DNA from 3 places in the Streptomyces sp. NPDC043738 genome. Region 2 is predicted to be linked to each of the others. Evidence: riboswitches for the same ligand, from Rfam matches in the RefSeq annotation. Region 2 holds a riboswitch; each other region holds the start of a gene.

Region 1 (10,458 bases), on a different contig from region 2:
CCGCCGAGTTCTACCCGGCGAACAAGACCTCCTGGCCGCTGGTCTCCAAGACCGTCAAGGCGAAGATGGGCGCCGCCGTCGGCCCCAAGGGCAACCCCGCCGGCGTCCTCACCGACATCCAGAACGCCGCAGACACGGCGGACAACGCGGCGGGGTAGCGCCCCGGGCGCTGCGTTCTCGGGGCCGGCCGTCCGTGGGCGGGCAGCCGTTCGTGGGCGGCCGGCGGTCGCTCATGGCTGGCCACGTGAAGTGCCCCCCCGCAGGGAACACCGACCGAGGCGCATGCAGCCCCGGGGCACCGGGGCAGACACAGCACATGGAAAGAACTCCGAGGCGCACCACGGTTACACTCCGGGGGAACTGATTACTCTCCGTAATCGTTGCCGTAATGAGTGGAGGCCGCCGAGGCAGACAAGCGTCGCGAAGGCCGGAAGTAGGAGGTAGGGGGCCTTGTCCGACCATGCGCTTATCGTGGAAACGTGACGACGAGCGGTGCGGGGGACAGCGGTACGACGACCAGCGGCGCGGGGGACAGCGGTACGGAGGACAGCGGTACGGACGGCATGGGCGGGGCGAGCGGAGCAGGCGCCGCGGACGCCGCGGACGCCGCGGAGCGTACTGATTCCGCGGGCCGCGTGGGTGGCGCGGGCCGTGCGAGTGCCTCAGGCCCTGTGGGCGCCGACGACCGTGCGGATGCCGGGCAACCCGTGGACGACGAAGGCGCACAGGGGCTCTCCACCCGGGACGAGGCCGTGCTCGCCGTGGAGCGCCGTTCCTGGCCGGGCCCCGGGCCCAAGGAGCGAGCCATCCGTGAGCGGCTCGGGATATCCCCGACCCGCTACTACCAACTCCTCAACGCCCTGCTGGACGACCCCCGCGCGCTGGCCCACGACCCCGTCACCATCAACCGCCTGCGCCGCGTACGCGAAGCCCGCCGCGCCCGCCGCTGACGAGGTGGCCCGCCGCTGACGACGTGGGGCGTGGCCAGGCCATGCGGGGCGTCGGCCAGGCGGCGCGGGGCGTGACCAGGGCGAGCGCGATGACTGGATCGGCGGTGACGCGGTTCGGCGGTAAGGCGGCTCGACGGCAGCGCGGTTCGGTGCCCGGCCGGTTCGATGCCCGCTCGGTTCGGTGCCCGTTTCGGCCCCAACCCGCCGGCGTGATGCGCCCGTACACCCGCCGTGCGCCGGTCCCACGCCGGTAGGGTCGGCGCATGGGCAGCTCCCCGAACGCCGCGCCGCACTCCGAGCCGACACCCGAACCCCAGCGTGCGCCCGGCTCCGTGCCGACACCGCACACGCCTGCTGGCCGCGACGGCCTCGCCGCGCTGCTGGCCCACCCCGAACGTGCCGTCATCGCCCTGGACTTCGACGGCACCCTCGCCGACATCGTCCCCGACCCGGAGAAGGCCCGCGCCCATCACGGCGCCGTCGCCGCCCTCGGCCGCCTCGTGCCCCGGCTGCGCGCGGCCGCGGTGATCACTGGGCGCCCGGCCGTGGTCGCGGTCCGCCTCGGCGGCTTCGACTCCGTCCCCGGCCTGGACCACCTCACCGTCCTGGGCCACTACGGCGTCGAGCGCTGGGAGGCGGCCACCGGCACCGTCCACGCTCCCGCCCCGCACCCCGGCGTCGCCGCCATACAGGCCGAACTCCCCGGCGTACTGGACGCCTCCGGCGTCTGGCACGGCACCTGGGTCGAGACCGCCATCGAGCGCAAGGGCGGGCAGGCCATCGCCGTCCACACCCGCCGCGCCGACGACCCTCAGGGCGCCTTCGACCGGCTGCGGGCCCCGCTCGCCGCGCTCGCCGAACGCCACGGCCTGATCGTCGAACCGGGCCGCCTCGTCCTGGAGCTGCGCCCCCCGGGCATGGACAAGGGCGTCGCCCTCGCCGAATGGGTACGCGAAACCGGCGCGTCGACCGTCCTTTACGCCGGCGACGACCTCGGCGACCTCGCGGCCTTCGCCGCCGTCGACAAGCTCCGCTCCGACGGCCTGGCGGGCGTCCTGGTCTGCAGCGGCAGCACCGAGGTGGCCGAACTCGCCGACCGTGCCGACCTGGTGGTCGACGGACCCGCCGGGGTGGTGGAACTGCTCGGCGCCCTCGCGGACCGCCTCGCCGCGGTCTGAGCATTCGGCCTGGGTGATCCTTCGGCCTGGGTTGGGCGTTCGGCCTGAGTGTTCGGGCCACCTAGCCCCCGTGCACGACTCCCTCGTCCACGACTCCCCGGTCCACGATGCCGTCGTCCACGACTCCCTCGTGCGCGTTGTCGCCGGCTACGACGCCGTCGTCCACGACGCCCCCACCGCCGTCCGTTCGTAGTGTGCGGCGATCTCGTCGCTGGTGGTCAGCCACACTCCGGGGTGGTTGACGATGTGGGCGAGGGCCTGGTCCAGGTACTTGTGGCGGAATGCCTGGCCGATGACGAACGGGTGCAGGGCCAGTGACATCACCCGGCCGCTGTCCGCCGCGTCCTCGTGGAGCTGGTCGAGCTGGTCCTTGACGATCTGCACGAAGTCCGGCCCCGTCAGACCCTTGCTGACGAACAGGCCGATGTCGTTGAGCTCGACGGAGTACGGGACGCTGAGCATCCCCGGCACGTTCAGCCGGTACGGCTGGTCGTCGTTGGTCCAGTCCAGTACGTAGTTCAGCCCGAGCTCGGCGAGCAGTTCCGGAGTCCGGAAGGTCTCGGTCAGCGCCGGTCCCATCCAGCCGCGCGGCCGCCGGCCGGTGGTCCGCTCGATGCTGGTGATCACCTCCGTCAGGTAGGCGCGTTCCTCGTCGGGTGTCATGTCGGCCTGGAAGGTGGAGTTGTTCTTGCCGTGGGCGAGCCACACCCAGTCGCGGGCCCGCCCCGCTTCGATGATCTGCGGATAGCGTTCACCGGCATCGGAGTTGAGCAGCACGCTGGCGCGTACGCGATGGTGGTCGAGGCTCTCGATCAGCCGCCAGAAGCCGACCCGGGGCCCGTAGTCGCGCCAGCCGTAGTTCAGCGGATCCGGGGTCAGCTCCGCGGTGCCGGGGAAGGTGCTCGTCGACGGGCGGTCGATCCGGTAGTGCTCGATGTTCAGGCCGACGTAGAAGGCGACCCGGGCGCCGCCCGGCCACCGGATCGGTGCCCGGTCGACGATCGGGCTGTAGTCGTACAGCCGGTTCTCCACGGGCCGGTTCTCCACGGGCCGGTCGTCCATGGCTCGGTCGTCCAGGAGCTGGTGGTTCATCGACTGGTTCGTCGACTGGTTCATCGGCTGGTTCATCGTCCTCGCCTCGCGTCGGGTGCGTACTGGTGCGGTGCTTCCTGTACGCAGCCTCGAACGTTCACATTGATGTGAGCCTCAAGGCGGAGGGGGGTGACGCCGGTCACCACCCCGGCGGGTGGCCCGGCGTCCGGCAGGGGACGCAGCCGGCGGCGTCCGGCTCAGCCGACCAGTGCGCGCAGCTGCTTGAGGAACCACTGCGCCGGTGGCAGCGCGGTGGCGGCCGCCGCCAGCCGCGCCGTCCGCTCGCCGCGTTCCCCGGCGTCCATCGACAGTGCCTCGTGCAGCGCCCGCGCCGTACCGCTGACGTCGTACGGATTGACGGTCAGCGCGTGGCCGCCCAGCTCCTCGTGCGCCCCGGCCTCCCGCGACAGCACCAGTGCGCAGCCCTGCTCCGACACCACCGGGATCTCCTTGGCGACGAGGTTCATCCCGTCCCGGATCGGGTTCACCAGTGCCACGTCCGCCAGCCGGTAGGCGGCCAGCGACCGGGCGAAGTCGTCCTTCACGTGCAGCACGACCGGACGCCAAGTGGCCGTCCCGTACTCGGAGTTGATCTCCTCGGAGAGCCGGCCGACCGCCGCCGTGTACTCCCGGTAGACGGCCAGGTCCTGGCGCGAGGGGTAGGCGAAGGCGACATGCACCACGCGCTCGCGCCACGACGGCTCCTCCGCCAGCAGCTGACGGTAGGCCAGCAGGCCGCGGACGATGTTCTTGGACAGCTCGGTGCGGTCCACCCGGACGATGGTCTTGCGTGCCGCCCCGTCGGGACCGGTGCCGATCTGCTCGCGCAGGGTGGCCAGCCGCTCCTCGACGTCCGCCCGCCGCGACCGCTCCAGCAGGAAGTCGGCGTCCGCCCCGAGCCCGTACGCACCGATCCGGGTGCCACCCGTGCCGCCGGTGACCTCGGCGCAGCACGCGGTGAACGCGTCCGCCCAGCGGTGGGTGAGGAACCCCAGCTGATCGGCGCCCAGCATGCCCTCCAGCAGCTGCCGCGCGATCTCGTCCGGCAGCATCCGGAAATAGTCCGGCGGCGCCCACGGCGTGTGGGAGAAGTGCGCGATGCGTACGTCGGGCCGCAGTGCGCGCAGCATTCCCGGCACCAGCGCCAGGTGGTAGTCCTGCACCAGCACCGCCGCCCCCTCGGCGGCCTCGTCGGCGAGGGCCTGGGCGAAGGCGCGGTTGTACGTCTCGTACGCGCCCCACTGCTGCCGGAACCCGGCGTCGAAGGCCGGCTCCAGCGGCGTCTGGTAGAGCATGTGGTGGACGAACCACAGCACCGAGTTCGCGATGCCGTTGTAGGCGTCGGCGTGCACCTGGGACGGGATGTCCAGCATGCGGACGCGCTGTCCACCGGTGTCCTCGGGTGCCAGGGCGCCCCCGGTCCGGCGTACGGCCTCCCGGTCCCCGTCACCGAGCGCCGCGCACACCCACACCGCGTCGGTGCCGGGACCGATGGCCGACAGCCCGGACACCAGCCCGCCCCCGCCCCGCTTGGCGCTCAGCGCCCCGTCCTCGCCCACGGCGTACGCCACCGGCCCGCGATTGGACGCGACGAGAACCTCGGCACCTGCCCGGACCGCACTGCGCTCGGAGACCATGTCGCGACATTAACCCGCCGCAGAACCGCGCAAACGTACGGACACGGGTCAGGCCGCCCGCCGCGCCGCGTACTCGGGGATTTCGGCCATGGGCGGCCGCTCCTCGGTGTCCACGTCCGTGGTGCGCGGGACGAAGCCCTCCTCGCCGCGGTCGAATTGGGTGAGCCGGGGGCGCACCAGGTGGCCTCGGGCGAGCCGGAGCTGGGCGGTGCGGTAGATGGCGGCCGCCATCCGGCCGAGGGCCTGGCCGCCCTGGTGGCGGTGCTTGCGTACGCCGACGTCCACCTGGGCCAGGGCGTCGAGGCCGACGGTGTGCAGGGCGTCGACGAGCAGACCGAGCTCGACGCCGTAGCCGACCGGGAAGGGCAGGCGCTCCAGGAGGGAGCGCCGGGCCGCGTACTCGCCGCCCAGGGGCTGGACGAAGCCGGCCAGCTGCGGCCAGTGGAGGTTCAGCAGGGGGCGGGCGACCAGCTCGGTGACCCGTCCGCCCTGTTCGCCCGGGCGGCCGCCGGCCTCCAGGGGACGGTCGTACATCGCCTTGACGAAGTGGATGTCGGGGTCGGTCAGCAGGGGGCCGACGATCCCGGAGACGAAGGTGGCGGAGAACTCCCGCAGGTCGGCGTCGACGAAGCAGATGATGTCGCCGGTGGTGACCAGGAGCGAGCGCCACAGGACCTCGCCCTTGCCGGGCAGTGCGGGCAGCCGGGGCAGGACGGTGTCGCGGTGCACGACGCGGGCGCCGGCCGCGGCCGCGACCTCGGCGGTGCGGTCGGTGGATCCGGAGTCCAGCACCACCAGCTCGTCGACCAGGGGGACGGCGTCGCACATCAGCTCGGCGCGGATCGCGGCGACGATCGCGCCGACCGTGGCTTCCTCGTCGAGCGCGGGCAGCACGACGCTGACCGTGCGGCCCGTCTGGCGCTTGGCCTCCAGCAGCTGCTCCAGCGGACGGTCCGCGGCGGACCAGGAGCGGCTGCTCAGCCAGCGCTCCACCTCTTCCAGCACGTCTACGACTCCTCGGTGGCCGCCGGTGCCGCGACCGGTATGCAATCCGTCGTGTGGGCCATTCTGTGATCCATCTCGCGGTTCGGACGACTATCTCAACTGTCAGGGCCTTCGGTTACAGTCTTGAACAACGCGGATGGCCGTCGCATGTCGGGGTCGCCGCGCCACAAACGCCTGGGTTTCGTCCCAGCGCCATACCGCTCATCCAGAGGGGCAGAGGGATACGGCCCGTTGAAGCCCCGGCAACCCTCCAGCCGGTCTCCGTCGCGATCATCGCGCGCGAGGCTCCCGGCTAGGGAAGGTGCCAAATCCGTCTCATGGCGAGATGCGCCATGAGGAAGATGAGGAGAAAGGGCCTCGCCTCCATGGCTGTGTACAGCACCGAAGTCACCGAAACCGCCCCCGCCGTCGCTCTGGGTCCCGCCGTCGCGCTGTCCTGCCGTGAGTGCGGTGAGCGCTTCGACCTGAGCCCGCTCTTCGCCTGCGCGACCTGTTTCGGGCCGCTCGAAGTCGCCTACGACCTGCCGAGCGGCGACCCCGAGGCGCTGCGGAAGCAGATCGAGGCCGGTCCGGACAACATCTGGCGCTACGCCCCGCTGCTGCCCGTCCCCACCGATGTGGCGGACAAGCCGAATCTGAACCCCGGCTGCACCAAGCTCGTCAAGGCCGACCGGCTCGCCGCCGAGCTGGGCGTCACCGGCGCGCTCTACGTCAAGGACGACTCCGGCAACCCCACGCACTCCTTCAAGGACCGGGTCGTCGCGATCGCCGTCGAGGCCGCCCGCGCCTTCGGCTTCACGACGCTGTCCTGCTCCTCCACGGGCAACCTCGCCGGCGCGGTCGGCGCCGCGGCCCGCCGCGCGGGCTTCAAGTCCTGTGTGTTCATCCCGCACGACCTGGAGGCCGGCAAGGTCGTCATGGCCGCGGTCTACGGCGGCGACCTGGTCGGCATCGAGGGCAACTACGACGACGTCAACCGCTTCTGCTCGGAGCTCATCGGCGACCCGCTGGGCGAGGGCTGGGGCTTCGTCAACGTCAATCTCCGCCCCTATTACGGCGAGGGCTCCAAGACGCTGGCGTACGAGATCTGCGAGCAGCTGGGCTGGCGGCTCCCGGACCAGATCGTCATCCCCGTCGCGTCCGGCTCGCAGCTGACGAAGATCGACAAGGGGCTCAAGGAGCTGATCGCCCTCGGCCTGGTCGAGGACCGGCCGTACCGGATCTTCGGTGCCCAGGCGGAGGGCTGCTCGCCGGTGTCGACGGCCTTCAAGGCCGGGCACGACGTCGTGCGCCCGCAGAAGCCGAACACCATCGCCAAGTCGCTGGCGATCGGCAATCCGGCGGACGGTCCGTATGTGCTCGACATCGCGCGCCGTACGGGCGGTGCGGTGGAGCACGTCGACGACGAGCAGGTCGTGGACGCGATCAAGCTGCTGGCCCGGACGGAGGGGATCTTCGCGGAGACCGCGGGCGGGGTGACCGTCGGCGTCACCAGGAAGCTGATCGAGGAGGGTCTGCTCGACCCGTCCCTGACCACCGTCGTCCTCAACACGGGTGACGGCCTCAAGACGCTTGACGCCGTCGCGCCGACGTCCGGGCCGACGGCCACGATCCGCCCGAGCCTGGACGCGTTCCGCGAGGCCGGCCTGGCAGGCTGAGTCCACAGCTCTACGAACCCGCACTCCCCAACCCTGTCCGGAAGGCAGAACCCATGAGCGTCAAGGTCCGCATCCCCACCATCCTCCGTACGTACACCGGTGGTGAGGCCGAGGTCACCGCCGAGGGCTCGACCCTCTCCGAGGTGATCGCCGACCTGGAGAAGAACCACCAGGGCATCGCGGCCCGTGTCCTGGACGACGCCGGCAAGCTGCGTCGCTTCGTGAACGTCTACGTCAACGACGACGATGTGCGCTTCGAGCAGGGCCTTCAGACGCCGACCCCGGACGGTGCGGGCGTCTCCATCATCCCGGCGGTCGCCGGCGGCTGCTGAAAGGCGTACGCGCCCGGTGGCCGTCGACCGGTCGCCCCCGATCGGTCGACGGGTGAGCGCTAATTTGCGCCATCTCTTCACCTACTTGACCGGAATTGCCCCGTCCGTTGAAATCGGACGGGGCAATTCCGCTTAGTGAAAGGGGATACCATTGCGGTGATCCCCGTTCCGGATAACTCCGCGCACGTGCCGAACGCATAGGAAACCGCGGAGAGTTGTGCGCAAAGTGTGTGCGGCATTTGTCGCTTACGTGCGCTATGCCCGGCCCGACTTGCCCCGGAGGAACGGGATTTCACGGCATATTTCCGATTCTCCGGCGCCAGAATTCTCGTCCGATTGACCTGTTGCGCTGGGCATCGGTGCAGATACATTCAGCGGCGGTCGACGCGTTCCGGCGCACACCCCACGGGCCATTTCGCGGGGTGAGGTCTGACCCGGGTCCGCGGAGTGCGGTCCTGCGCAAGGGCCAGTAATAGGGGAGTTAGGCATGGCTCAGGGCACCGTCAAGTGGTTCAACGCGGAGAAGGGGTACGGCTTCATCGCGGTCGACGGTGGTGCGGATGTATTCGTCCACTACAGCGCGATTCAGATGGACGGCTACCGCACCCTTGAGGAGGGCCAGCGGGTCGAGTTCGAGATCTCGCAGGGCCAGAAGGGGCCGCAGGCGGACATGGTCAGGGTGAGCGCCTGAGGCGCGGGCCGACTGCAGCGTAGAGAAGGCCCGTACCCCGTCATGGGGTACGGGCCTTCTGTCTGCCCTGTCCGCGGCGGGACCTGAGTCCCCGTCGTCTGCGCCCGCACCTCGTCCCGCCTGCGTCCGTGCCGTGCCGTTCGCCGCCGCGCAATGCCCCGGGCGGCGCCCCGACGGGCGGCCGGCGCCCGCCCGTCGCTCACCCCTCGCCCACCCGCCGACCCTCGGCGAGCCCCTTCAGGCGGCTTGCACTCGCCCTGCCCGAGTGCTAATCATTGGCGTTAGCACTCTCCGAGTGAGAGTGACAGAACTTGGATCGGGCCGGTGAGGTCCGGACGCCGGGTGGGGCAAGGAACCACACGGCGCACGGACCGTCCGTCGCGGGCACGGGTGCCGATCCGGAGAAATCCACCCCGTCCGGGAGGACCACTTCACATGGCCAAGATCATCGCGTTCGACGAGGAGGCACGGCGCGGTCTCGAGCGCGGGATGAACCAGCTCGCCGACGCCGTCAAGGTCACCCTCGGCCCCAAGGGCCGCAACGTCGTCCTCGAGAAGAAGTGGGGCGCCCCCACGATCACCAACGATGGTGTCTCCATCGCCAAGGAGATCGAGCTCGAGGACCCGTACGAGAAGATCGGCGCCGAGCTGGTCAAGGAGGTCGCGAAGAAGACGGACGACGTCGCCGGTGACGGCACGACGACCGCGACCGTCCTGGCCCAGGCCCTGGTCCGCGAGGGCCTGCGCAACGTCGCCGCCGGCGCCAACCCGATGGCCCTCAAGCGCGGTATCGAGAAGGCCGTCGAGGCCGTCTCCGCCGCCCTGCTGGAGCAGGCCAAGGACGTGGAGACCAAGGAGCAGATCGCCTCCACCGCCTCCATCTCCGCCGCCGACACCCAGATCGGCGAGCTGATCGCCGAGGCCATGGACAAGGTCGGCAAGGAAGGCGTCATCACCGTCGAGGAGTCCCAGACCTTCGGTCTGGAGCTGGAGCTCACCGAGGGTATGCGCTTCGACAAGGGCTACATCTCGGCGTACTTCGCCACCGACATGGAGCGTATGGAGGCGTCGCTCGACGACCCGTACATCCTGATCGTCAACTCCAAGATCGGCAACGTGAAGGACCTGCTGCCGCTCCTGGAGAAGGTCATGCAGTCCGGCAAGCCGCTGCTGATCATCGCCGAGGACGTCGAGGGCGAGGCCCTGTCGACCCTGGTCGTCAACAAGATCCGCGGTACCTTCAAGTCCGTCGCCGTCAAGGCCCCGGGCTTCGGTGACCGCCGCAAGGCCATGCTCGGCGACATCGCCATCCTCACCGGTGGCACCGTCATCTCCGAGGAGGTCGGCCTCAAGCTGGAGAACGCCGGTCTCGACCTGCTCGGCCGCGCCCGCAAGGTCGTCATCACCAAGGACGAGACCACCATCGTCGACGGTGCCGGCGACAGCGACCAGGTCCAGGGCCGCGTCAACCAGATCCGCGCCGAGATCGAGAACTCGGACAGCGACTACGACCGCGAGAAGCTGCAGGAGCGCCTGGCGAAGCTCGCCGGCGGTGTTGCGGTCATCAAGGCCGGTGCCGCGACCGAGGTCGAGCTCAAGGAGCGCAAGCACCGCATCGAGGACGCCGTTCGCAACGCGAAGGCGGCCGTCGAGGAGGGCATCGTCGCCGGCGGTGGCGTCGCCCTGCTCCAGGCCTCCCAGGTCTTCGAGAAGCTGGAGCTCGACGGCGACGAGGCCACCGGTGCCGCCGCTGTGAAGCTGGCCCTGGAGGCCCCGCTGAAGCAGATCTCCGTCAACGCCGGCCTCGAGGGTGGCGTCGTCGTGGAGAAGGTGCGCAACCTGACCCCGGGTCACGGCCTGAACGCCGCGACCGGCGAGTACGTCGACCTGGTCGCCGAGGGCATCATCGACCCGG
Region 2 (10,458 bases):
GCCCAGCAGGTGCGCGAAGGAGAAGCGCTCCGGGATCCGCAGCCCGTTGGGGGCGCGTCCGTCGACGACGGGCGTCGCGGTCGGCAGCGGGGCGGCGGGCGGTCCGGCGGGGCGGCCGCCGGAGCGTCCGAGGCCCAGATCGAGCCGCCCGGGGTGCAGCGCGTCGATCAGACCGAACTCCTCGACCGTGGACAGAGCGGTGCGGTGACCGAGCTGCACGGCGCCGGAGCCGAGCCGGATCGTCGATGTCGCGGACGCGGTCAGGGCGAGGACGACGGCGGGTGAGGTGCCCGCCACGCCCGGATTGAGGTGGTGTTCGGCGAACCAGTAGCGGGCGTAGCCGAAGCGCTCGGCCTGCCGGGCCAGGTCGATGGAGTTGCGGAGCGCTTCGGTGGCCGTGGAGCCGGACGTGATCGGGACCAGGTCGAGGACGCCGAGGGGTGTGCTGCTCATGAGGCCTCCCGCCGGGCCGGCGCCCCGGTGTCCGGGTGGTCCAGGCCGAGGTGGTCGCGCAGGGTGGTGCCCTCGTACTCCGTGCGGAACACTCCGCGCTCCTGGAGCAGCGGGACCACGGTGTCGGCGAAGACGTCCAGGCCGCCGGGGGTGATGTGCGGGACGAGGATGAAACCGTCGGCGGCGTCCGCCTGGACGAGTTCGTCGATGCTCTCGGCGACGGTGGCCGGGGAGCCGATGAAGGACTGGCGGGTGGTGGTCTCGATGACCAGCTCGCGGATGGAGAGGTTCTTCGCCTCGGCTCGCTCGCGCCACTCCTTGGCGACGGCGAACGGGTCACGGAACTGCCGTACGCTGGCCCGGCCGAGGGCGATGGTGTTCTCGCCGGGGACCGGGTCGACCTCGGGCAGCGGGCCCTCCGGGTCGTACGCGGACAGGTCCCGGTTCCAGATGTGCTCCAGGTACTTGATCGCGGTCGCGCCGCTGACCTGCTGTCTGCGTACCTCGTGGGCGAGTTCCCGGGCCTCGGCGTCGGTGTCGCCGAGCACGAACGTCGCGGCGGGCAGGATCAGCAGCTGGTCGGGCCTGCGCCCGTAACGGGCGAGGCGGCCCTTGACGTCCTGGTAGAAGGCCTGCCCCTCCTCCAGCTTGCTGTACCGGCTGAAGATCGCGTCGGCGCTGGAGGCCGCGAACTCGCGCCCCTCGTCGGACTCTCCGGCCTGGAAGATCACCGGGCGTCCCTGGGGGCCGCGCGGGACGTTGAACTGTCCGCTGATGTCGAACTGCTCGCCCTGATGGACGAAGGCTCCGGCCTTGGCGTCGCGCAGGAAGGTGCCGGTCGCCTGGTCGGCGATGATCTCGTCGCCGCGCCAGGAGTCGAACAGCTCGTGGGCCGTGGTCAGGAACTCCTCGGCCCGGGTGTAGCGCTCCTCCTGTGGCAGGAAGCCACCGCGGCGGAAGTTCTCGCCGGTGAAGGCGTCCCAGGAGGTGACCACGTTCCAGGCGGCGCGCCCGCCCGACAGGTGGTCGAGGCTGGCGAACTGGCGGGCGACCTCGTAGGGCTCGTTGAAGGTGGAGTTGATGGTGCCGGTCAGACCGAGGCGTTCGGTGACGGCCGCGAGTGCGGTGAGGACGGTGAAGGTGTCGGGCCGTCCCACCACGTCGAGGTCGTAGAGCCTTCCGCCCTGCTCGCGCAGCCGCAGCCCCTCGGCGAGGAACAGGAAGTCGAACTTGGCTCGTTCGGCGGTCCGCGCGAAGTGCGCGAAGGAGCTGAACTCGATGTGGCTGCCGGCCTCGGGGTCGCTCCACACCGTGGTGTTGTTGACGCCCGGGAAGTGTGCCGCGAGGTGGATCTGCTTGAGCGGCTTGTCCGTTGACGACGTGCTCATTCGTTAAGTCCCTCCGGCTCAGGCGGTGGCGGTGGCGGTGGCGTAGCGGTTGGCGGGGCGGGCGAGTCCGAGCAGCCCGCGCAGGGTTCCGGCCTCGTAGGCGCGCCGGAAGGCGCCTCGGCTCTGGAGTTCGGGGACCAGGCCCCTGGTGATCGCGGGAAGGTCGTGTCCCAGGACGGCGGGGCGCAGCCGGAAGCCGGACAGTCCGGCCTTGCTCACCTCCAGCAGCAGATCGGCGAGTTGGGCGGGCGTGCCGGTGAAGATCCGGGCGTCGCTGGTGTAGGCGTGTCCCGCGAGGGCGTCGAGACGGTCCCGGCGGGCCTTCGCGGCGGCCGGAGTGTCGTCCAGGAACACCACCAGATCGCCGAACAGGCGCAGCGGCTCGTCCGCACGCCCCGCCGCGTCCTGTTCGGCCCGCACCGCGGCGACAACGGCGCGCGCCTGGTCCGTGTCGTGCGGCGTGAGGTACCCGACGTCGGCGGAGCGGGCCACCAGCCGGAACGGGGCACCGGTGGCGTTCTCGTGCGCCAGCGCGCTCACCAGGGGCTGGCCCTGCGGCGGCCGGGGTGTGATCGAGGGGCCCTTGACGCTGAAGTGCCTGCCCTCGAAGTCGATGTAGTGCAGCTTGTCGCGGTCGATGAAGCGGCCGGTGGCCACGTCCCGGATCTCCGCGTCGTCCTCCCAGCTGTCCCACAGCCGGCGCACCGCTTCGACGTAGTCGGCCGCCTCGTCGAGGAGGTCGGTCGTCAGGTCCCGTACGGTCGGGGTGTCGAGGTCCCCGAGCTCGAACCGGGGGAACGTACGGCGGCCGAAGTGCGCGGCCTCGTTCGGGCGCGCCGTCACCTGCACGCGCAGGCCCGCTCGACCGGTGCTCACGTAGTCGAGGGTGGCGATCGCCTTGGAGAGGTGGAACGGCTCGGTGTGGGTGGCCACCACGGTCGGCACGAGTCCTATGTGCCGGGTCAGCGGGGCGACGCGGGCGGCGATGAGGACGGCGTCGAGCCGTCCGCGCACCTGGTCGGTACGCCCGTCCGGTTCCAGGAAGTGCGAGGACTGTGGTCCGAGCGAGTCCTCGATCGTCACGAAGTCGAGCAGCCCGCGTTCGGCCTCGGCAACGAGGTCGGCCCAGTAGCCGGCGGTGAACAGGTCCCGGGGCCGGGCCACCGGCTCGCGCCAGGCGGCAGGGTGCCAGCCCGCGCCGTCGAGCGCGACGGCCAGGTGCAGCGGAGCGGAGGAACGGGCCGAAGAGGGCGGGGAGGAGGGGGATGAGGACACGATGGGGCGCCTTCCTGAAGGGTCGTGAGTACCGGGAGTGGGCTCGTGTACCGGGAGCGGGCTCATCTCGTCGTGAGCGGGATGGGCGTGGTGATCGGGGTAATCAGAGTGAGCGTGGTGATCAGAGTGATCGGGGTGATCGTCGCGCTGGTCATGAAGCGCGACGGATCGGTGGTGGGAGCAGTGGACGGGCCGCGGCGAAGGCCCCGTCGTGGTGCACCAGTGCCGTCGCGTCCTGACGCACCTCGCCGGTCTCGACCTCGCCGACGACCAGCAGATGGTCGCCGACGGGCTGACGCAGCGTCACCCTGGCAATGAGCCAGACGGGTACGTCGGCGAGGACGGGCAGGCCGTCCGCGTGCTCGGTCCAGTCGACGCCCTGGAACCGGTCGGTGCCACTGAGCGCGAACTGCCGTGCCACTTCGGCGTTCTGGGTGCCGAGGAGGTGGACGGCGAACCGGTCCGCCGCGCGCACGGCCGGCGCGGTCGAGGCGCCCAGGCTCAGGCAGAAGGACACGAGGGGCGGCCGCAGCGATACGGAGGTGAAGGAGGTGGCCGTGAAGCCGGCCGGGCCCGGCACGGTGATCACCGTGACTCCGGCTGCGTGGCGCCGCAGGGTGCGGCGGAGGATGTCGTCGGCGGCAGCGCCCGCGGAGGTTCGTGCGGGACGGTTCTCGGAGGTGATCATGTCGGTTCCCTTCGGCGTCTGGGCGTGGGCGGGCAGGGCGGCTGCCTGTTCACGGCGTCGGTGCCGGACGACCGTCCGGGGTGCGCACCAGCAGGAAGTTCGTGCGATGGCGCAGGGTGAAGCCGATCGACTCGTAGAGGCGGATGGCGGTGGTGTTGCCGGCGTGGGTGTGGAGGAAGGGGGTGTCCCCGCGCTCCCGGATCCCGGCCGCCACCGCCCGGACCAGTCGTGTGGCCAGGCCCTGTCCCCGGTGTGCCGGGTGGGTGCAGACCGCGCTGATCTCGGTCCAGCCCGGCGGACGCACGCGCTCCCCCGCCATGGCGATGAGCGCTCCCCGGTGCCGGATGCCGAGGTAGGTGCCGAGTTCGACGGTGCGGGGCAGGAAGGGGCCCGGCCTGGTCAGGGCGATCAGGTCCAGGATCTCGGGGATGTCTTCCGGTCCGAGGCGCACCGCTTCGGGGGCCGGTTCGGCGTCCAGCCCGGTGTCGACCAGTTGGACGCCCTGCCCGCTCTCCACGGTGTCCCATCCGTCGGGGGCGGCGCGCGCGCCCGTGACGGCGGTGGCGGTGTCCGGGCCGACCAACGCGGCCAGGTCCTCCCAGGCCTCCGGATCGGCCGGGTCGGCGAGGGCGGTGAAGGGGCACACGTCCAGGGGGTAGCGGGCAGCGCGGCCGAGGCGCTCGGCGAACCGAGCATGCGGCCCGGTCAGCGCGGCCCATACGGCGTTGTCCAGGACGTGCGGTTCTGCCGGGCTCTGCGCGGGGGAAGGAGAGACGCTGGTGGACATGGTGGTGAGAGGGCTCCGTGGAATCCGTGGCATCCGTGGGATTCGTGACATCGGTGTCATCCGTGGCGGACATGGCGGTTCGGTGCGCCCGGGACTCCGACGTGGCGCCGGCGTCCCGGGCGGCAAAGACCCGTGCGAGCGTTGATCAGGAGTTCTCGAGCGGCAGGCCGGGCGGGTTGACCTGGGAGGTCTTGACCGCCTCGTTGGAGAGGTTCCAGGCGGCCAGCCACTTGGCGTACTGGCCGTGCTCGATCAGGTAGTTGATCGCCTCGGAGACCGGCTCGGCCAGCCCGCTGCCCTTCTTCGAGGTCGCCGCGATCAACCCCTGGAGCTTTGCGCCGGCCCCGGAGAACTTGCCCGCACTACGCGTCGCGTTGGGGGTCCTCGCCGTCCGGGTGATGTGGTACGCGATTCCGGGGTTGGGGCCGAAGTGGGCGTCGATCTTCCCGCTGTTCAGCGCCAGGTAGACACTGTTGGCGTCCGGGTAGTACTTGACGGTGAGGTCCTTGCCCTCGTTCTTCAGCTTCGCCTTCCACTCCAGCAGGATCTTCTCCTGGTTGGTGCCCCGGCTCACCGAGAACGTCCTGCCGGCCAGGTTCCGGTAGTCGCCGTCGAAGTTCCAGGTGCTCTTCTTGGGCACCTCGAACCCCAGGTTGTCCTGCCGGTAGGTGGCGAACTCGTACTTCTTCTTGCGCTCCTCGGTGTCGGTGACGTTGGAGAAGGCCGCGTCGACCCGGCCGCTGTCGATGCCGACGAACATGTTCTCCCAGGTCGAGTTCTTCAGCTCGGGCTTCAGCCCGAGGACCGCGGCCACCAGCCGGCCGAAGTCCGGTTCGGCTCCGGTGAGGGTCTTCTGGTCGTCGCCCACGAAGGCCAGCGGCGGGAAGCCGGCCGGCAGGGCGCCGACGCCGATGACCAGCTTGCCCTTCTTGGCGATCGGCCGAGGCAGCTTGGCACTGATGGACTTGACCTCGGAGACCTTGAGGTCGGTCTCCTTGCCGGCTCCGTTGGAGAGGGCGCCCACGGCGACCGTCCCGGACGGCCTGCTGTCGGACCTGCCGGCCGCGTCGCTGTTGCCCCCGCAGGCGGAGATGCCGGTGGCGAGGGTGGCGACGGCGGTGCCCGTGGTGAGGCCGCGGAGGAGTCGGCTGCGGAGGCTGCGGATGCGCATGGCTGTCCTTGGTTCGGTGAGTGGCGGTGGCGGTGTGGTGTGGGTTCTTCGGTGGTGTGGGGGCGAGCCACGGCGGGGCCGCGGCAGTGGGACGAACGGCGGGGTCAGAGCACCTTGCTCAAGAAATCCCTGGTCCGCTCGTGCTTCGGCTGGTCCAGCACCTCGGTGGGCGGGCCCTGTTCGACGATCCGGCCCTCGTCGAGGAAGACGATCTGGTCGGCGACCTCACGGGCGAAGCCGATCTCGTGGGTGACGATGATCAGGGTGGTCCCGCTGGTGGCCAGGTCCTTGATGACGGCCAGGACTTCGCCGACCAGTTCGGGATCGAGCGCGGAGGTGGGTTCGTCGAAGAGGATGACCCCCGGCCGCAGGGCGAGGGCGCGTGCGATGGCGACCCGCTGCTGCTGGCCGCCCGACAACTGCCGTGGATGGGCGCCGACCTTGTCGGCCAGGCCCACCCGGCCGAGCAGTTCACGGGCCAGCTCCTGCGCCTCGGGCCTGGTCAGCTTCCCGGTGGCCACGGGAGCGGCAGCCACGTTGTCCAGCGCGGTCAGGTGCGGGAAGAGGTTGAAGTTCTGGAAGACGAAGCCGATCCGGCTGCGCTGGGCCAGGATGGCCCGCTCGCTCAGCTCCTTGAGCCTCCCCCGGCCTTCCGCCGGGGTGACCCCCGTCTTGCCGCGCTCGCCGAGCCCGCGCACACCGATCGGCTCGCCGTTCACACTGACGTACCCGACCTCGGGCTTCTCCAGGTGGTTGATCACCCGCAGCAGCGTGGACTTGCCGGACCCCGACGGCCCGAGGATCACGGTGACCTCACCGGGCCGCACGGTCAACTCGACGCCGTCCAGGACCCGGTGGGCCCCGTACCACTTGTGCACGTCGTGGACCTCGACGGCGGCCGGTCGTACCTCGCCGGTCTCAGTGGTCTCGACGGCCTCAGTGGTCCTGGGGGTCTCGACGGCCTTGGCGGCCCGGGTGGTGTCACCGGCCCCTGGCGTCCGGGAGACCTCGGTGGTCTGGGTGGTCATATCGCTGTCTCCCTCCGCGCTCGGGCCCGCAGATCACGCAGACCGGTCCGCAACTTCTGCAACGGCGTCGGCGGCAGGATGCGCGTCGCGCCCCGGGAGAAGTACCGCTCGACGTAGAACTGGACGACGGAGACGGCACTCGTGAGGAGCAGGTACCAGACGGTGGCGACCAGCAGCAGCGGGACGATGTCACCGGGGTAGGTGCTGCCCATGCTCTGCACGGAGCCGAACAGATCGAGCAGCGAGACGTAGAAGACGAGCGAGGTGCTCTTGATCAGGTTGATCAGCAGATTGACGTAGTTCGGGGTGATGGAGCGCAGGGCCTGCGGAAAGACGATCCTCGTGAACTGGTAGCCCTTCGGCAGGCCGAGTGCCGATGCCGCCTCGTGCTGCCCCTGGTCGACCGCGAGGATGCCGCTGCGCACCACCTCGGACGCGTACGCCGCCTCGTTCAGGCTGAGTCCGACGACCGCGACGACGATGTCGGTGGCGAGCCGGGACTCGTCGAACGTGAAGAAGGCGGGACCGAACGGAACCCCGAGGCTCAGCGTCTTGTACAGCGCGCTGAAGTTGTAGAGGAACAGCAGCACCACGATCAGCGGGACCGAACGGAACAGCCAGGTGTAGGTCCAGCTGACCGCCCGCAGCACCGGGCTCCGGGAGAGCCTGCCCAGGGCGATGAGGATGCCGCCGAGGAGACCGAGCACGGCGCTGTACGCGGTCACTTCGAGGGTGATGAGCAGACCGTCGAGGATCGTCGGGCGCAGGAACCAGTACTGGAAGCGGTCCCACTGGTAGAAGGGGTTGGTCACCAGTCCGTGGACGACCTGGGCGACCAGCACCAGCACGATCGCCGTGGCGATCCAGCGGCCCGGTCTGCGCAGCGGCAGCACCCGCTGTGCCGCCGGTGGCCGCGGTGCGGTGTCGTCGGCACCCGGCCGTTCGGCCTCGGAAGGTCCGGCTTCGGAAGGTCCGGCCTCGGAAGGCCGTACCGGACGAGGTGCGGAGGAGGGTTCGGGGATCTCCTCGGCAGGAGGCGCTGAGGCAAGGGATACCGCAGCGCCGGGGGATTCACTCATGGAGGGCTCCAGCGAATTCGGACACCCCGGACCACGGATGCGGCAACGGCACGGCGGCCCCGGAGGGGCTCTGCGTGACGATGCGCAGGGAGGCGCGGAACGGGGGCTGGGAAGGAAAGGAGCACACCGCGACAGCGGTGGGCGTCACAGATGCAGCGAACCGTCAGCCGTCAGTCTTGGCAGACGGCACGGCAGGTGCAGCTCAGCTGCCGGTACACAGTGCGCTGTTGACGCGGAGCAGATCGACCGACCGGTTGGCGCACAGCAGCAGGCAGCCACGGCGCCGCCATGCGGCCGTCCCGAAGGCTGCGTACATTTCCGTCACCATCACTGTTCTGGCCCGTGCGGGCCTCGCGCTTACCGAAAGTCTTCCGGTCCGGTCGTCACCTGGGGCACCCCACCGCGGTGCGAGGGTTGCCGGTCAGCAAGCCAGGGCTTGTCGCTGACGCTCATGACCGATCTACGGCGTAAGTTAGACAGACCTCGGACATGATTGTCAAAGCCTGCCCGACCTGTGGGACGACAAAACCGAGTCGGGAGAGTCCTGACGGCAAAACCGAGTCGGGAGAATCCTCGCGGGATGCAGCGGAACGCGCACAGCCATGTCACACCCCGTCAGGCAGGGTCCCCCTCCCTCCCCTTGCCGAAGCAGCGGATCGGCTCACCCCTGTTCGGGCGAAGGGAGGAAGCCGATTGCTGCTGTTCGGGGCAGGCTGCCCCTGTCGCTGATCATCGCCGCGCACGTCACACGTCCTGTCATCGTGCGTCTCCAAAGACAAGGATGGCCTCTTGACGGGATCGAAGCCTCGGCCTGCCCTGCCGGCCGCGTTCTGCGTGCTCGGCCTGGTCGGTAGCGCGCTCATCGCGACCGCCTGTGCGACAGGGAGCGGGCCGGAGACACGGGCCGCTTCCTCCACGAAGGCGGATCCGGCGCACACCGATGTGCTGTTCATCGGAGCCCATCCGGATGACGAGTTCCAGTCCCTGGCCACGTTCGGACAGTGGGGGGAGAACCCGGGGCTGAGCACCGGCGTGGTGACCGTCACCCGGGGCGAGGGCGGCGGGAACGCCTCCGGCGACCAGGAGGGCGCCGATCTCGGCATGATCCGTGAGGACGAGGAACGCAAGGCCGTCGGGCGGGCCGGTATCCGCAATGTCTTCTACCTCGACAAGCCGGACTTCTGGTACACACTGTCCGCCCCTCTGACCACCACCATCTGGAACCGAGCACCGCAGCCCCCGACGGACACCCTCTCGCGGCTGGTCCGGCTGATCCGGGCGACCACCCCGCACAAAGTGGTGACCATGGACCCGCGCCCGTTCAACCAGCACGGCAGCCACCAGGAGGCCGGTCGCCTCGCCGTCGAGGCGTTCCGTCTCGCCGGCGATCGCAACGCGTTCCCCGAGCAGATCGACGGGGAGAAGTACGCGGTGTGGAAGCCTTCCCAACTGCTGGCCCAGAGCTGGGGCTTCAAGGGGCCCGTAGGTGCCGCCTGCGCCACGGCGAAGTCCAGGGATCCGCACACCGGACTGCCCGTCGTGGGCGTGTGGACCGGCACGCGGTCCACCAAGAACCCGGGTAGGACGTGGGCCCAGATCGAACGGGACGCGGCCCGCGACTACGTCACCCAGGGATTCGGCTCACTGCCGCACACGGTCGAGACCAAGCGGGAGCGGCTGCCCTGCGAATGGTTCACCGTCCTGGCCGACCGCAGCAATCCGCCGGCACCCGCGGTGCGCGAGCAGTCCGGGCTGCGCCCGCTGTACGCGGGTTTCCGTGACTGGGCGCGGCGGATGAAGATGCCGTGGCTGGCCAATGACGCCCAGCCCTCCTACCCCGCCCACTCCTCCACCGACATTCCTGAAGTCGCCAAGACTCCCGTCGTGGACGGGGTGGCCGGCCCGGGCGAATACCCGGGTCCGAAGCTGGAGCTGCAGCACTGGGAGGGAGAGGAGTGCAAGGGCGAAAGGGACTGCGCGGCCGCCGTCGAATTCTCCCGCCACGGCGACGACCTCTACGCCATCGTCCACGTCACGGACGACATCAAGGGCTATGCGCTGGACGCCGCCGGCGACTGCAAACGCCACTGGCGCACCGACGCCGTCGAGATCGACCTCGACCCCCAGGGCCGCTCCGACGACACCTCGACCACCTTCAAGGCCGGCGTCCTCCCCTTCACCAAGGGCGGCAAGGTCCCCTGCGCCGAGCGGGACGGAGACAACCGCCAGGGGCCGGCGAACCGCAACGCCCCTGGTATGGCCGTGGCCTCCGTCGACACCGACCCGTACAAGGGCTACTCGGTCGAAGCGAGGATCCCGCTCGCCGATCTGCCCGCCCCGGCCGATCCTGATCGCCTCACCGCCAACGTGCTCCTCTACGACTCCGACACCCAGGACAAGACCGGCAAGACCCGCCTGGCCTGGTCCCCCTACGGCAGCGCCCAGGCCGACCCCTACGTGTGGCGCACCCTGCGCCTGCCCGGATACGTCCCGCCGCCCGGGCGTCCGACACGTCCCGCCGAGATCCCCCAGGACGCGGCGCGGAGCGCGAAGTCCCGGGCCTCCGTCGAGCAGGCCCGCCGCACGGGT
Region 3 (10,458 bases), on a different contig from region 2:
TGGTCGCCATCGCGGTCTACCCGTTCGTCGAGTCCTGGGTCCGCGGCGACAAGCGCGAGCACCACATCCTGGACCGCCCGCGCAACGTCCCGACCCGCACCGGCTTCGGTGTGGCGTGGCTGGTCGCGTACTTCGTGATGCTGATCGGTGGTGGCAACGACCTGTGGGCGACCCACTTCCACCTGTCGATCAACACCATCACCTGGTTCGTCCGGATCGCGTTCTTCGTCGGACCGGTGCTGGCCTTCATCGCCACCAAGCGGATCTGCCTGGGTCTGCAGCGGCGCGACAGGGACAAGGTGCTGCACGGCCGCGAGTCCGGCATCATCAAGCGCCTGCCGCACGGTGAGTTCATCGAGGTCCACGAGCCGCTCGACCAGGAGCAGCTGCACCTCCTGACGCAGCACGAGCAGCCCAAGCCGCTCGAGCTGGGCCCGGAGGTCGACGAGAACGGCGTCAAGCGCAAGATCAAGCGCTCGCAGAAGCTGCGCGCCAAGCTCTCGAAGTCCTACTACGGCGAGGACAGCGTCATCGCCAAGCCCACGGTCGAGGAGTACCAGGAGATCACCAGTGGCCACGGCCACCACTGATCCCCTCGGCGCCTCGTAGCGCACCGTAGGCAGCACGCCACCCAGAGGGCCCCGTCCGGCGATCGGACGGGGCCCTCCGGCGTGCCCGCGGGGTCGATAGGGTGACGGCATAAGCAGGAAACACACCAGGAGCGTGGACCATGAACGTTGTGACCCCGGCAGGCGGCGACAGCGTGGCGGCCCACACCTGGCCGGGCATCCTCAACGCCCTCCTCGACGGCCGTGACCTCAGCGCCGACGACACCGCCTGGGCGATGGACAAGATCATGCGGGGCGAGGCCAGCGACGCCCAGATCGCCGGCTTCGCGGTGGCGCTGCGAGCCAAGGGCGAGACCGTCGCCGAGATCTCCGGACTCGTCCGCACCATGTACGCGCACGCCCGGCTGATCGAGGTCCCCGGCCCCAGCGTCGACATCGTCGGCACCGGCGGCGACGGCGCCAAGACCGTCAACATCTCCACGATGTCCTCGATCGTGGTGGCCGGCACCGGCGCGAAGGTCGTCAAGCACGGCAATCGCGCGGCGTCCTCGGCCAGCGGCGCCTCCGACGTGCTGGAGAAGCTCGGCGTCAACCTCGACCTCACCCCGCAGCGGGTCACCGAGGTCGCGCAGGAAGCAGGCATCACCTTCTGCTTCGCGGTGAAGTTCCACCCCGCGCTGCGGCACGTCGCCAACGCCCGGGGCCAGCTCGGCATCCGCACGACCTTCAACGTGCTGGGCCCGCTGACCAACCCGGCGAAGGTCCGCGCCCAGGCGACCGGCGTCGCCGACGCCCGGATGGCGCCGATCCTGGCCGGGGTGCTCGCCGAGCGCGGCTCCTCGGCGCTGGTCTTCCGCGGCGACGACGGCCTGGACGAGCTGACCACGACCGCGACCTCCCGGGTGTGGGTCGTGCGGGACGGCACGGTGCGCGAGGAGCACTTCGACCCGCGGGACGTCGGCATCGACCTGGTCCCCGTCGAGGCCCTGCGCGGCGCGGACGCCTCCTACAACGCGGAGGTGGCCCGCCGGCTGCTGGACGGTGAGACCGGACCGGTACGCGACGCGGTCCTGCTGAACGCGGCGGCCGCACTGGTCGCGCTGGAGCCGGACGACGCCCCCCTGGCGGCGCAGATCCGCGCGGGCATCGAGAAGGCCGCCGCCTCGATCGACTCCGGCGCCGCCAGGCGGGCGCTGGAGCGGTGGGTGACCGCCAGCAACGCATGAGCGGCAGGTGACGCAGAGTGTGACGCAGGCCCCAGTCCGTCATACGGACCGGGGCTTGCGCGTTGTTGATCGTGTGGCATGATGCTGCGCAGGTCACGAGTGACAGCGACACAGGCCCCGGCCCGCTGTCCGGCAACCCTCCGTCCGTGGCGGGGTGCCCCGGGTGATGACCAGGCCGCAGGCAGCGAGGTCTGCGGCAAGCGCGGATCCCTCGCCAGGGATCCTGGTCCCCGAGGGAGAACTTCCGTGAACCAGCGAATGCGATAGGGCCCGACGGCCCCTTTTCCGCACCCCTTTTCCTTTCACGCTGCGGCGCCCCGCAGTGCGCTGTGACGCACCCTGACGCGTCCGCCCGCAGCGAATTCGCTTGTCTCTCACGGGAGTTCGCCATGTCTGTTTCCGCCGTTGCCGCCGACAGCTCCGTTTGTGCCCCGCTGCCGGTTCTGGGACGCGATGTCCTGGTCCCGCTCGTGACCGGCGGCGAGGTCGACTACGCCGCGCTCGACTACGCCGCCAGCGCACCGGCGCTCCAGCGGGTCTGGGACGACGTGGCCGCCTACGCCCCGTACTACGGCAGCGTGCACCGCGGCGCCGGATACCTCTCCCAGCTCTCCACCGACCTCTTCGAGAACAGCCGCCGGACCATCGCCGAGTTCCTCGGCTGCCGAGCCGGCGACCAGGTGGTCTTCACCCGCGCCACCACCGACTCGCTGAACCTCCTCGCCTCCGTACTCCCGCCCGGCACCCGGGTGTTCGTCTTCGAGACCGAGCACCACGCCTCGCTGCTGCCGTGGGAGCAGCGGGCGGACGTCGCGGTGACGTACCTCAACGCGCCGCGCACCCCGCAGCAGGCGGTGGAGATCCTGGAGAGGGCGCTCGCCGAGCGCGAGCCCTACGGGCCGGCGCTGGTGTGCGTGACCGGTGCCTCCAATGTGACCGGTGAGCTGTGGCCGGTGCGGGAGCTGGCGGCCGCGGCCCACGCCCACGGCGCGCGGATCGTGCTGGACGCGGCCCAGCTCGCCCCGCACCACCCCCTCGACATCGCCGAACTGGACGTCGACTGGGTCGCCTTCTCCGGCCACAAGCTGTACGCGCCGTTCGGCGCCGGGGTGCTGGCCGGCCGCGCGGACTGGCTGCAGGACGGCGAGCCGTACCTGGCCGGCGGCGGCGCCAGCCGCAGGGTCTCCCGGCGCACCGACGGCGGTGTGGACGTCGAGTGGCACACCACCGCCGCCCGGCACGAGGCCGGTTCGCCGAACGTCATCGGCGCCTACGCGATCGCCTCCGCCTGCCAGGCGCTGACCGAGGCCGGCTTCGACAACCTGGGCGCCCGCGAGCAGGCGCTGATCGCCCGGGTACGGCAGGGCCTGGCCGAGGTGCCCGAGGTCAGGGTGCTCTCCCTCTTCGGCGACGACGCACCCAGGGTGGGCGTGCTCTCGTTCGTCGTCGACGGCTGGAACAGCTCGCACTTCGCCGCCGCGCTGTCGGCCGAGTACGGCATCGGCGTACGCGACGGCCTGTTCTGCGCGCACCCGCTCGTGCGGACCCTGCTGGGCAGCGAGCCGCAGGACCCCGGGGAGTGCGGCGCCCCCGAGGCGGCCCCCGGCGAGCGCGCCCTGAACGCCATCCGCGTCAGTTTCGGCGCCGGCACCCCCGACGAGCACATCGACCGCTTCGTCGGCGCGGTGAAGGAACTCATCGCGGACGGCGCACGGTGGAACTACCGCACGGAGGACGGCCGTTGCGTACCCGCGTCTCTTTGACGCGGGGAGCCGTCCCACGTTGTCGGCTGCGGCGCCGTGCTGGTTTCTCGCCGTTGCGCCTGCGGCGGGCGGTTGTGTGTCGGGTGCGGTGACAGCCCTACGGACTTCGTCCTACGGTCTGTCCCCTCCCGTGGGTGAGTGGGAAGACGGGCCGGTGGGGACTGACCTGCTCCGTCGACTACCGGCGCACGAACGCTGACGTCCGGCCCCACCGGTCTCTCTCCCCCTCCCACGGGAGGGGGCGGACCGCAGGACGGAGTCCGGAGGGGCGCACCCGCTGCCGAAAACGCCCCGCGCAGCGGCACCCAGCCCGCCGCAGGCGAACCAAGCGAAACCCCCACGGCGGGACAGCCGAAAACGTGGGAAGCAAGCCCAGCGCAGCGCTACGCGTCGAGCCCGATCGCGAACGCCGCCTCCAGGTCGTGCTGGGAGTACGTGCGGAAGGCGATGTGCGTCTCGGTGGAGGCGACGCCGGGGACCTTGCTGATCCGGCCGGGGATGACGTCCGCCAGGTCGTCGTGGGCGGCGACCCGGACCATGGCGATGAGGTCGTGGGCGCCGGTGACGGAGTAGACCTCGCTGACGCCGTCCAGTGCGGCGATCTTCTGGGCGATCTCGGGGATCTGGTCCACGCTGGTCTTGATGAGCACGATCGACGTGATCACGGCTGGCTCTCTCCCTCGGTCGCCGGGTCATTCGCCCTGGTGGCCCCCACACTATCCCTCCGGTACCGGACCCAGGCGTACAGAAAGCCGAGCGTGAAGCCGACGACGTGCGCGAGGTAGGCGACGCCGGGCCCGTGGGGGTCGTCCCGGGCGGCCTGCCACTGGAGGAAGAACCAGAACAGCAGCACGATCCAGGCGGGAAAGCGCAGCGGAAGGAAGAACAGGAAGGGGAAGACGCTGGTGACCCGGGCCCGGGGGAAGAGGTAGAGGAAGGCGCCCAGGACGCCGGCGATCGAGCCGGAGGCGCCCACCAGTGTCTGGCCCGAGGAGGCGTGCGCGGCCGCGTAGCCGAGCAGCGCCAGGTAGCCGATGATGAGGTAGAAGGCGGCGAACGGCAGCCGGCCCATCCGCGCCTCGGCCATCCCGCCGAAGACGTACAGAAACAGTATGTTGCCGAGCAGATGCAGCCAGCTGCCGTGCACGAACAGCGCGGTGAGCGGAGTGATCAGCGCCCGCAGCGAACCGCTCCAGAGCTCCAGCGGGATCACGCCCCACCGCTCGAAGTACGCGGTCTGCGCCTTCAGCAGGGCGTCGCCGGTGCCGTACATCCGGTTCAGGGTGCAGACGGGACCGGCCACGAAGACCACGCAGCACAGGCCGATCAGCACATTCGTCAGCCGCGAGAACACCGCGGTCAGGGACCGGGTGGGGTGCGGCGGGCGGGGGAGGAGGCCGGATGGGCGGGGCGAATCGGCGCGCGCGGAGCGCGGAGTACGGGGTGAACGGGGAGGGGGAGCCGACGCCGTCATGAAGTGATCATGGCGTAATGCGGGCAATCGGGACAGAGTGCCTCGCCGCGTCCCGGCTCCTGGGCGGGGCCCGCACCGGCCCCCCATCAGGCCGTAGGGTTGCAGGCAGTACCTTGCGTACTTCCGCAGTCCGACGGCGCACCGCGTGAACGGCGCAGCAGCATGAGATCGACGAGCATGAAAGAGGACGACACGATGTCTGTTCCCCTGCCGACGGCCGAAACCCGGTGGCGCTGCACGCTGTGCGGCAACCTCACCCGTTTCGATGTGACCCGCCAGGCCAAGGTCGTGGAGTACGTCCACCTGGACCTGGCAGGGGAGCCGAAGGTGGAGGAGCGCGAGGTCCTCAGTGAGAGCATCGAGTCCGTGCGCTGCCGCTGGTGCAACGCGGTCGACCAGATCGAACTGGTGGACCGTCCGGGCGCGAACGCCTGAGATCGGAGCGATGCAGCCGTGGTGGACCGTCCAGAAGGGGAGCCGGGAGCCGAGCGTGCCGACGCACCAGCGGGTGCGGCGGACGAGGTGCTCGACCGTCCGCTGCCCGAGGGCGTACGGCGCCGGGTCGTGGCGCTCACCGCGGAGTCCTTCGGCGCGCTGACCGTCGCCGAACTCCCGGCTCCACTGCGGCAGTACGCCCGGTTCACCCCGACCCGCCGGGCCAAGTTCGCCGGCAACGCGATGGCCGCGGCGCTGGAGGGCGACGCGGTCTTCCGGCAGCGGATCGCCGGCAAGCTGCGCGAGGCCCAGCCGGAGCTCGCCGAGGCGCTGGAGCACGGCACCCCGCCCGCCGCCGCCGATCCGCTCGATGTCGCCGCGGCCGCCTATGTGCTGCGGCCCGACGGCTGGGTCAAGCTCGTCGCGGCGGCCGGCGAGGAGGCGCAGCGGGCGCGCGCCGAGCGGGCCGGCGAGGAGGCCGAGCGGGAGCTGGCCAGGCTGCGCGCGGAGCTGGCGCAGGCGCGCGACGAGGCGCGCACGGACACCGAGCGGATCCGGGTGGACCTGGAGGCCGTGCGCAAGGAGAACGAGACGCTGCGCCGCAAGCTGCGCAGCGCGCTGAGCGACGTCAAGCGCGGTGAGGCCGCGGTGCGCAAGGCCGAGGCCGAGCTGGCCGACGTACGGGACCGGTCGGCGACGGAGAAGAACGCCGCGGACAGCGAGGTGCGCCGGCTCAAGGCCCGGATCGCCGAGGCCGAGGCGTCGCTGGAGACCAGCCGGCGAGCCGTCCGCGAGGGGCGCAGCGTCGAGGACATGCGGCTGCGGCTGCTGCTGGACACCGTTTTGGACGCCGCCCAGGGGCTGCGCCGCGAGCTGGCGCTGCCGCCCGCCAACGTCCATCCGGCCGACACCGTCGAGGCGGTCGCGCCGGGCCGGATGACGCCCAAGGACATCGCGACGCGTGCGCTGTCCGAGACGGACCCCGCGCTGCTCGACCAGCTACTGGCGCTGCCCCAGGCACATTTGGTGGTGGATGGCTACAACGTCACCAAAACCGGCTATCCGACCATGCCGCTCGACAAGCAGCGGCTGCGCCTCCTGGGCGGGCTCGCGGTGCTGGCGGCGCAGACCGGCGCCGAGATGACCTGCGTCTTCGACGGCGCGGAGCTGGCGGCGCCGGTGCTGCTCGCGCCGCCGCGCGGGGTGCGGGTCCTGTTCAGCAAACCGGGCGTAACGGCCGACGAGTTGATTCGTCAACTCGTACGTGCCGAACCGCCCGGCCGCCCGGTCGTCGTGGTCTCCACGGACCGGGAAGTGGCCGACGGTGTGGCGAAGGCCGGGGCGCGGCCGGTCGCATCGGCCCTGTTGCTCAAGCGACTTGCCCGTACCTGACGGGCGGGATTCGGACTTCCGGACCGCGGAAGAAAATGCTCGTCATCCGTCTCTCAGTGTCAATTGGCGCTCACTGCCTGTGTGATGTTGGTAAAGGATGGGGTTTGTGGCGCAGATTTTTCCTATGAGGATTTGAAGCGATCACAGCTCGGTTACTAAGGTCAGGCGCGAACCTTCATACAGGTGATCATCCAACCGGGATGAACAGTGAAGGTACCGCCGAGTCCGCGGCGTTCACGCGGAGCCGGGGTCTTGCCCCCCCACTTCCCGGTAGGCGGCTGGAGGAAGAAGGAGCTCGCCCCCGTGGCGTCCCACCGTCGACCCAAGCAGCCGAGCCGTACCCGCGTGACCGTGCTCACCGCCACCGCAGCGGCGGCCGTGGCCCTTTCGTCCCAGGCCGCCCAGGCCGCCCCCTCGCCGTCGAAGAAGGACGTCAAGTCCGAGGTCGACAAGCTCTACGAGCAGGCCGAGCAGGCCACCGAGAAGTACAACGGGGTCAAGGAGCAGCAGGACAAGCTCCAGAAGGAGGTCGACGACCTCCAGGACAAGGTCGCGCGCGGGCAGGGTGAGCTCAACCAGCTCCGCAAGGGTCTCGGCGCGGTCGCCTCCGGCCAGTACCGCAGCGGGTCCATCGACCCCTCGGTGCAGCTGTTCCTCTCCGGCGACCCGGACACCTACCTCGAAAAGGCCGCCACCCTCGACCAGTTGAGCGGCAAGCAGGCCGAGCAGCTCAAGACCATCGCGGACAAGCAGCGCCGGCTCGCCCAGGAGCGCGCGGAGGCCGCGAGCAAGATCCAGGACCTCACCGAGACCCGTAAGGCGCTCGGCGAGAAGAAGGACGAGATCAAGGGCAAGCTCGCCAAGGCGCAGCAGCTGCTCAACACCCTGACGGCCAAGGAGCGGGCGGCCATGGAGGCCGAGCAGGCCCGCGCCGACCGCAGCAACGAGCGCGCCGACCTCGGCAACGACGTGCCCGCCTCGCAGCGCGGCGCGGCCGCCCTGGCCGCCGCGCAGTCCAAGATAGGGTCGCCCTACGTCTGGGGTGCCACGGGCCCGTCGTCCTTCGACTGCTCGGGCCTGACCTCCTGGGCGTACCAGCAGGCCGGCCAGTCGCTGCCGCGCACCTCGCAGGCGCAGGCCAACGCCGGTACCCGGATCAGCTCGCAGGACGCCCTCAAGCCCGGCGACCTGGTGCTCTTCTACGGCGACCTGCACCACATCGGCCTCTACGCGGGCAACGGCACGGTACTGCACGCCCCGAAGCCGGGTGCCTCCGTGCGCTACGAGTCGATCAACAACATGCCGTTCATGTTCGGCGTGCGGGTCTGACCGGACTCGCCGCCGCCTCAACCTGCCGCCCGAACGGGCGAATTGCGGCCTTCGCCGCTGACCTCCCGCCCCGCCGGTGACCTGCACAGTCACCGGCGGGGCGGCTTTTTGTGCACCGAATGGGGTTTTTGGCCGGTGTGCACCGGCGCGGTTACTGTCTGCCCTCGCAACATCCGGTCACCGCGCGCCCTCCCGGGCGACAGGGGATTCCCCCACGCTCTCGGCCGGCCCCCAGGCTCTCGGCTCCGCTCAAGCAGGGGAGGGCCCTACGAGCAGGCGGGACCCCCATCGGAAGGAGTGTGGCTCTCGTGGCGTCCCACCGCCGTCCCGCACAGCACGGCCAGGGCACCCTCGCCGGGGTCACCCTGCTGTCCGCCGCGCTGGCGACCGCGGGACTGTCGGCACCGCCGGCCTCCGCCTCCCCCACGGACCCCGCCGGCCGCGACGCGGCGCTGGCGCGGGTCCGGACGCTCTACGAGCAGGCGGAGCGGGTCACCGAGAAGTTCAACGGCGCCGACGCCCGCACCAGGAAGCTGCGCGACGAGGCGACCACCCTCCAGGACCGCACCGCCCGCGCCCAGGAGCGGGTCAACCGCATGCGCGGCCGGATCGGGGCGCTGGCCGCCGCCCAGTACCGGGCCGGCGGTCTGGACCCCGCTCTGAAGCTGATGCTCTCCGAACGGCCCGACAGCTACCTGGAGAAGGCCTGGGCACTCCACCGGCTCGGCGCCGTCCAGGCCACCCACCTGCGCGAACTGCGGGCGGCGCAGCACACCCTGGAGATCCAGCGCCGGGACACCGCGGGGAAGCTGGCCGAGCTGGAGTCCAGCCGCCGGCAGGTCGCCCGCCACAAGAGGAACGTCCAGCGCAAGCTGGCCATCGCCCAGCGGCTGCTGAACGCGCTCCCCATGGAGGCCAGAGCGGCCTACGACCGGATCTCCAGGAGCGACGGGCGCGGCGAGATGGTCCCCGACCTCGGCGGCGCCGTACCGGCCTCCGGGCGGGCCGCCGCCGCCGTCGACGCGGTGCGCGCCGCCGTGGGTTCCCCGTACGCCTGGGGAAGCAACGGCCCCGGCGCCTTCGACTGCTCCGGACTCACCCAATGGGCCTACAGCTGGGCCGGCGTCTGGCTGCCCCGTACCTCACAGGGCCAGCGCGGCGCCGGCCGGCAGGTTCCGCTCGGCCAGGTGCAGCCCGGCGACCTGGTCATCTACCGCTCGGATGCCAGTCATGTCGGCATGTACGTCGGAAACGGCCAGGTCGTGCACGCGCCCCATCCCGGCGCGCGGGTGCGCTACGACCCGGTCGGGATGATGCCGATCTCGTCCGTCACCAGGCCCTGAGAGGGCGCCCCAGCGTTTTTGCCCCGGCCGGGCCGGAATTACGATCGGCCGCATGTCACACCAGTGGGCGAGACGGCCGTCGCGGGCCGGGGCGGCGGGCTGTGCCGTCGCGACCGGCCTCGCGCTGCTCGCACCCCTGGCCGGCTGCGCGCCCAGGACCTCCTCCTCGGCCCGCTTCCCGGACGTCCAGCGGATGCTCGACGACCGGGCGCGGGCCGTCCAGAAGCGGGACGAGGCGGGCTTCCTGGCCGCCGTCGACCCCCGTGCCACCGGCTACCGCGCCCGCCAGCGCGCCGTGTTCGCCCACCTGTCGGGCATACCGCTGACCGGCTGGCGCTACGACCTCGACGCCACCGACGCCTTCCCCCTCACCGGCCCCGGCGGCGGCGAACGGCTGGCCGCGAAGGTCCGGCTGCGCTACCGCCTCTCGGGCTACGACACCGCGCCGGTCAACGCCGTGCAGTACCTCACCCTGACCGAGCGCGACGGGCGCTGGCTGATCTCCTCGGACACCGACGGCGCGGCGGCCGGCAAGAGCGGCACCCGCCAGCTGTGGGACCAGGGCCCGGTACGGGTGGTCCACGGCCGGCACAGCCTGGTCCTCGGCGCTGCCGCCCACCTCGACCGCCTCAAGGACCTGGCGCGCCGCGCGGACCAGGCGGTGCCCGCGGTCTCCGCGGCCTGGAAGGGCAAGTGGGCGCGGAAGGTCGTGGTGGAGGCGCCGGACTCGGTCGAGGAGATGGCGCAGCTGATGGGCAGCGACGACCCCTCCGGCTACCGGGGGATCGCGGCGGTCACCACCGGTGAGGCGGGCGTCACCACGGCCGCCCCGGCGGACCGCGTGATCATCAACCCCGACGCCTACGAGGAGCTCAACGACCTGGGCCGCAAGGTGGTCCTCACCCACGAGACCACCCATGTCGCCAC

What was found. A riboswitch is a leader RNA that binds a small molecule or an ion and turns the genes downstream of it on or off. The one in region 2 is predicted to bind S-adenosylmethionine.
Region 1: it holds a riboswitch for S-adenosylmethionine, as region 2 does, so the genes downstream of both, thrC (threonine synthase) here and AC0680_RS19730 (amino acid ABC transporter permease) in region 2, are expected to answer to the same signal.
Region 3: it holds a riboswitch for S-adenosylmethionine, as region 2 does, so the genes downstream of both, AC0680_RS30905 (aminotransferase class V-fold PLP-dependent enzyme) here and AC0680_RS19730 (amino acid ABC transporter permease) in region 2, are expected to answer to the same signal.

Annotation. Positions count from the first base shown of each region.
Region 1 is NZ_JBWKCJ010000011.1:151,498-161,955, forward strand. Features, by position in the region: gene AC0680_RS17155 (extracellular solute-binding protein) at 1-158, shown strand, start outside; gene AC0680_RS17160 (DUF3263 domain-containing protein) at 672-950, shown strand; gene otsB (trehalose-phosphatase) at 1,214-2,128, shown strand; gene AC0680_RS17170 (polysaccharide deacetylase family protein) at 2,276-3,256, opposite strand; gene AC0680_RS17175 (alpha,alpha-trehalose-phosphate synthase (UDP-forming)) at 3,418-4,857, opposite strand; gene AC0680_RS17180 (glucosyl-3-phosphoglycerate synthase) at 4,906-5,862, opposite strand; SAM riboswitch class I at 6,061-6,210, shown strand; gene thrC (threonine synthase) at 6,228-7,520, shown strand; gene AC0680_RS17190 (MoaD/ThiS family protein) at 7,574-7,852, shown strand; gene AC0680_RS17195 (cold-shock protein) at 8,340-8,543, shown strand; gene groL (chaperonin GroEL) at 8,979-10,458, shown strand, end outside.
Region 2 is NZ_JBWKCJ010000014.1:90,053-100,510, reverse strand. Features, by position in the region: gene AC0680_RS19765 (LLM class flavin-dependent oxidoreductase) at 1-453, opposite strand, end outside; gene AC0680_RS19760 (NtaA/DmoA family FMN-dependent monooxygenase) at 450-1,841, opposite strand; gene AC0680_RS19755 (LLM class flavin-dependent oxidoreductase) at 1,860-3,116, opposite strand; gene AC0680_RS19750 (flavin reductase family protein) at 3,268-3,804, opposite strand; gene AC0680_RS19745 (GNAT family N-acetyltransferase) at 3,854-4,591, opposite strand; gene AC0680_RS19740 (ABC transporter substrate-binding protein) at 4,737-5,762, opposite strand; gene AC0680_RS19735 (amino acid ABC transporter ATP-binding protein) at 5,867-6,790, opposite strand; gene AC0680_RS19730 (amino acid ABC transporter permease) at 6,787-7,869, opposite strand; SAM riboswitch class IV at 8,218-8,326, opposite strand; gene AC0680_RS19725 (PIG-L family deacetylase) at 8,659-10,458, shown strand, end outside.
Region 3 is NZ_JBWKCJ010000030.1:95,463-105,920, reverse strand. Features, by position in the region: gene qcrB (cytochrome bc1 complex cytochrome b subunit) at 1-590, shown strand, start outside; gene trpD (anthranilate phosphoribosyltransferase) at 731-1,795, shown strand; SAM riboswitch class IV at 1,887-2,004, shown strand; gene AC0680_RS30905 (aminotransferase class V-fold PLP-dependent enzyme) at 2,185-3,558, shown strand; gene AC0680_RS30900 (Lrp/AsnC ligand binding domain-containing protein) at 3,942-4,223, opposite strand; gene AC0680_RS30895 (rhomboid family intramembrane serine protease) at 4,220-4,900, opposite strand; gene AC0680_RS30890 (hypothetical protein) at 5,228-5,467, shown strand; gene AC0680_RS30885 (NYN domain-containing protein) at 5,486-6,859, shown strand; gene AC0680_RS30880 (C40 family peptidase) at 7,163-8,188, shown strand; gene AC0680_RS30875 (C40 family peptidase) at 8,497-9,531, shown strand; gene AC0680_RS30870 (hypothetical protein) at 9,584-10,458, shown strand, end outside.